DNA from 2 places in the Achromobacter sp. SD115 genome. Region 2 is predicted to be linked to the other one. Evidence: predicted binding sites of a transcription regulator. Region 2 holds the regulator's gene; the other holds the start of a gene.
The links. Region 2 encodes LexA, which represses DNA repair genes until DNA is damaged. Its sites were predicted from a motif close to ACTGTATNNNNATACAGT; they were not measured.
Positions count from the first base shown of each region.

Region 1 (2,201 bases), on a different contig from region 2:
CACCGCGACGCCAGTATGGCGGGGTTGCACCTGGTGTTGACGCTGCCCGAGGACATGGACGACCTGCGCGTGGTGGACGTGGCGCGCGGCAAGGGCGTGCTGACGCGCGCGCTGTCGCGCTATTACGTCAACGACGAGGGCCGCCGGCCGGGCCTGTTGCTGGGCTACGCCTGCGTGCCCGAGCACGATATCGCGCGCAAGTTCGAAGTGTTGCTGGAAAGCCTGAACGAAGTGGCGCGCGCGCCTGCGGCGCTGGCGGTGTCAGGCGGGCGCTAGCGCCGCCGCGAAGGCCGCGGCGTTGCGCATGCCCTGATCTTCAAAGTTGGTGTTGAAGACCGCGTGCGCTTGCGCGCTTTGCGCCGCCAGCCGCGAGAAGCGCTCGGCCAGTTCGGCCAGTTCCTGTTCCGAGTATTCATATTGGAAGCGCCCCGAGGACGCGGCGCCCGACACGTTCCAGGTGGCCGTGTTGCGCCCATGCAGGCGCAGCAGCGTCAGTTCCGGGTGAGTGCATTCCCAGACCGCGGGCACGGTGTTCTCAAAGCCTTGCGGGCTGTCCACCACTGTATGCGCCACCCCCAGTTCGCGCTCGAAGGCCAGCGTGTCCGCGGTGGCCGAGGGCGACTCGAACCAGCTGCGGTGGCGGAATTCCATCGAGACCAGATGGTCCTCCATGCGCCGCGCGCAGTCGGCGACCCGCGCCCGGCCGCGCGCGTCGCGCCGGATCCAGGGCGGAAATTGGAAATGCACCGCGCCCAGCTTGTCCGCCATGCGCAAGGGTTCCAGCGCAAGCTGGTAGCGGCGCCAGAGTTCGTCGCGCAGATCCGCAGGCATCCGGTCGTGGTAGATGACGGGCTCGGGCCAGTCCGGCAGCTCGCGGCGGATATCCGCCGGTAGTGAGGAAAGTGGAGTCTGATGGCCAGTGAATAGCCGGAAGGCCTTGATATTGAAGACGAAATCTTCAGGCGTGCGCTGTGTCCAGAGATAGGCGTTTTCGGCCGTGGGCATGGCGTAGTAGCTGGAATCGACCTCGGCCATGGGGAAGCGCGAGGCATAGAAGCGCAGCCGCGCTTCGGCGCTGCGGACCTCCGGCGGGTAGAAGCGGCCGCAGGCCAGCAGGGTGGGGTCGGTCCAGGAGGCAGTGCCGGTCAAGAGGCGCATGGCACGGGCAAATCAGACTTTATCGGAAAAATTCTGTATAAATATACAGTGTTCATCCGAAGCCCGGCAATGTCCGGGCTCGCCGTTTTCAGCGGCTGCCATGCTGCGGCCCCGCCCCATGTCCGACCAAACCGATACGTCCTCCCCGTCCGCCGAGCGCCCCGATCCCCTGGCCGATCTCAATCCCGCCCAACGCGAGGCCGCCGAATTCGGCGTGGCCGGCGCGCCGGGCGACGACGGCCCCTTGCTGGTGATCGCCGGCGCCGGTTCGGGCAAGACCAATACGCTGGCCCACCGGGTGGCGCACCTGATCCTCAACGGCGCCGATCCGCAACGCATGCTGCTCCTGACCTTCTCGCGCCGCGCGGCGCTGGAAATGGAGCGGCGCGTGGGCTCGGTGCTGCAGCGGGTGATGAAGCTGCGCGCCACGCAGCAGGCGCCGTCGCTGCCCTGGGCCGGCACCTTCCATGCCATCGGCGCGCGCCTGCTGCGCGATTGCGCGCAACGCATCGGGCTGTCCGAAGCCTTCACCATCCATGACCGCGGCGACGCCGAGGACCTGATGGGCATGGTGCGTCACGAGCTGGGGCTGTCGTCCACCAAGTCGCGCTTTCCGCTCAAAGGCACCTGCCTGGCCATCTATTCGCGCGTGGTCAACAGCCAGACGCCAGTGGCCGACGTGCTGAAGACAGCGTTCCCCTGGTGCGCGCAATGGGAGGACGAACTCAAGAACCTGTTCCGCGCCTACGTCGCGGCCAAGCAGGACCAGCAGGTGCTGGACTACGACGACCTGCTGCTTTACTGGGCCGAGATGATGGGCGATCCCGGCATCGCGGCCGACGTGGGGGCGCGCTTCGACCATGTGCTGGTCGATGAGTACCAGGACACCAACCGCCTGCAGTCCGCCATCCTGATGGCCATGAAGCCCGACGGCCGCGGCCTGACGGTGGTGGGCGACGATGCCCAATCCATTTATTCGTTCCGCGCGGCCACGGTGCGCAATATCCTGGACTTTCCGGGGCAGTTCCCCACGCCGGCGCGCG
Region 1 is NZ_JADIJM010000009.1:56,934-59,134, reverse strand. Features, by position in the region: gene IPU70_RS14570 (PLP-dependent aminotransferase family protein) at 1-276, shown strand, start outside; gene IPU70_RS14565 (DUF72 domain-containing protein) at 262-1,158, opposite strand; gene IPU70_RS14560 (ATP-dependent helicase) at 1,277-2,201, shown strand, end outside.
Region 1: IPU70_RS14560 (ATP-dependent helicase) is a predicted target of LexA. The motif match lies at 1,191-1,208, and genes of this name have one in related genera.

Region 2 (2,201 bases):
TTCCTGGACATCGCCTACCAGGGCTTCGGCGATGGCCTGACCGAAGACGCCTCGGTCGTGCGCATGTTCGCCGATCTGGACCTGACCATGTTCATCAGCTCGTCGTTCTCGAAGTCGTTCTCGCTGTACGGCGAACGCGTGGGCGCGCTGACGGTCGTGGCCGGCAGCAAGGACGAAGCCACACGCGTGCTGAGCCAGCTCAAGCGCGTGATCCGCACCAACTACTCCAACCCGCCCACGCACGGCGGCACGGTGGTGTCGACGGTCCTGAACACGCCTGAGCTCTTCGCCATGTGGGAAGAGGAACTGGCCGGCATGCGCGACCGTATCCGCGAAATGCGCAAGCAGCTGGTCGACAAGATCAAGGAACACGGCGGCAAGCAGGACTTCAGCTTCGTGCTGCAGCAGCGCGGCATGTTCTCGTACTCGGGCCTGACCGCCGCGCAAGTGGACCGCCTGCGCGAAGAGCATGGCGTCTACGCCGTGTCCAGCGGCCGCATCTGCGTCGCCGCGCTGAACAGCGGCAACATCGACAAGGTCGCCAAGGGCATCGCAGCAGTGCTTTAAGGCCGCTTGCCGTGCGCAGGCCCGTCCGGGCCTGCCGCCAGGAACGGGACCTTCGGGTCCCGTTTTTCTTTTGGCTCGAGCCGGCAGTTTCTTTTGGCTTGGGCCGGCCTTTTCTTTTGGCTCGGGCCGGCTTGCTTTTTTGCGCTGCGTCCCCCAGAATGGCGCTGTATATATGTACAGTCCGCTAGCACCGGATCATCGCCATGGCCAGCAAACTCACTGATCGCCAACAACAAATCCTGGACCTCATCAGGCAGACCGTCGCACGTACCGGCTTCCCGCCGACACGCGCCGAAATCGCCCTGGCCCTGGGTTTCCGTTCCCCCAATGCAGCGGAAGATCACCTCAAGGCGTTGGCGCGCAAGGGCGCCATCGAACTGACGGCGGGCGCCTCCCGCGGCATCCGCCTGAAAGACGCCTCCCCTGCCTCCACGCAGAGCTCGCTGCCGATGCCGGGTTTAGCGCAATTGCTGTTGCCCCTGGTCGGCCGCGTCGCCGCAGGCAGCCCCATCCTGGCCGCCGAACATGTCGAACGCGAAGTGGGCGTGGACCCCAACCTGTTCGCCCAGGCGCCCGACTACCTGCTCAAGGTCCGCGGCATGAGCATGCGCGACGCCGGCATCCTGGAAGGCGATCTGCTCGCAGTAAAAAAAGCCTCGGAGGCCCGCAACGGCCAGATCGTGGTGGCCCGCCTGGGCGACGACGTCACGGTCAAGCGCCTGCAGCGCCAGAACGGCCACATCGAACTCCTGCCCGAAAACCCAGACTTCGAACCCATCGTGGTCGAAGCCGGCCAGGATTTTGCGTTGGAAGGCATTGCCGTAGGCCTGATCCGCACACACGCCTTGCACTAGACCCTGGCGCTCCGCGTCCGCGCACTGCATAAAAAAAACCCCGCCGATTTTCTTGGCGGGGTTTTTTGTTGAAGGCCCTATTTTGGAGAAACGCCACCTGCAGGCGGCGTCCTCCAGGCGTTCATCAGTGCTTGAGTACCGGATCGGTCGAGCCGGGTTCGGCAGGCTTGGCCACCAGGGGTTCCTTGACGGCCTCTTCCTCGGCCAGGGGCTCCGGCAGGCGCTCCAGAGCCATTTCCAGCACCTTGTCGATCCAGCGCACCGGCACGATCTCAAGGTGGTTCTTGACGTTGTCCGGGATCTCCGCCAAATCCTTGACGTTTTCTTCCGGAATCAAGACCGTCTTGATGCCGCCACGGTGAGCCGCAAGCAGCTTTTCCTTCAGGCCGCCGATGGGCAGGACTTCACCGCGCAACGTGATTTCGCCCGTCATGGCGACATTGGCGCGCACCGGGATGCGCGACAAGGCCGACACCATGGCCGTCGTAATCGCGATGCCGGCGGACGGACCGTCCTTGGGCGTCGCGCCTTCCGGCACGTGCACGTGCATGTCGTGCTTTTCAAAGACGCTGTCGGCGAAACCCAGGCGGCGGGCGCGGGAACGCACCGCCGTACGGGCCGCTTCGACCGACTCCTTCATCACGTCGCCCAGCGAACCGGTGCGTTGGATGACGCCCTTGCCCGGCATGTCCGCGACTTCGATCGTCAGCAGGTCGCCGCCGACTTCGGTCCAGGCCAGGCCGGTAACCTGACCGATCTGGTTTTCCTTTTCGGCCATGC
Region 2 is NZ_JADIJM010000001.1:356,535-358,735, forward strand. Features, by position in the region: gene IPU70_RS01505 (amino acid aminotransferase) at 1-567, shown strand, start outside; gene lexA (transcriptional repressor LexA) at 771-1,421, shown strand; gene lon (endopeptidase La) at 1,546-2,201, opposite strand, start outside.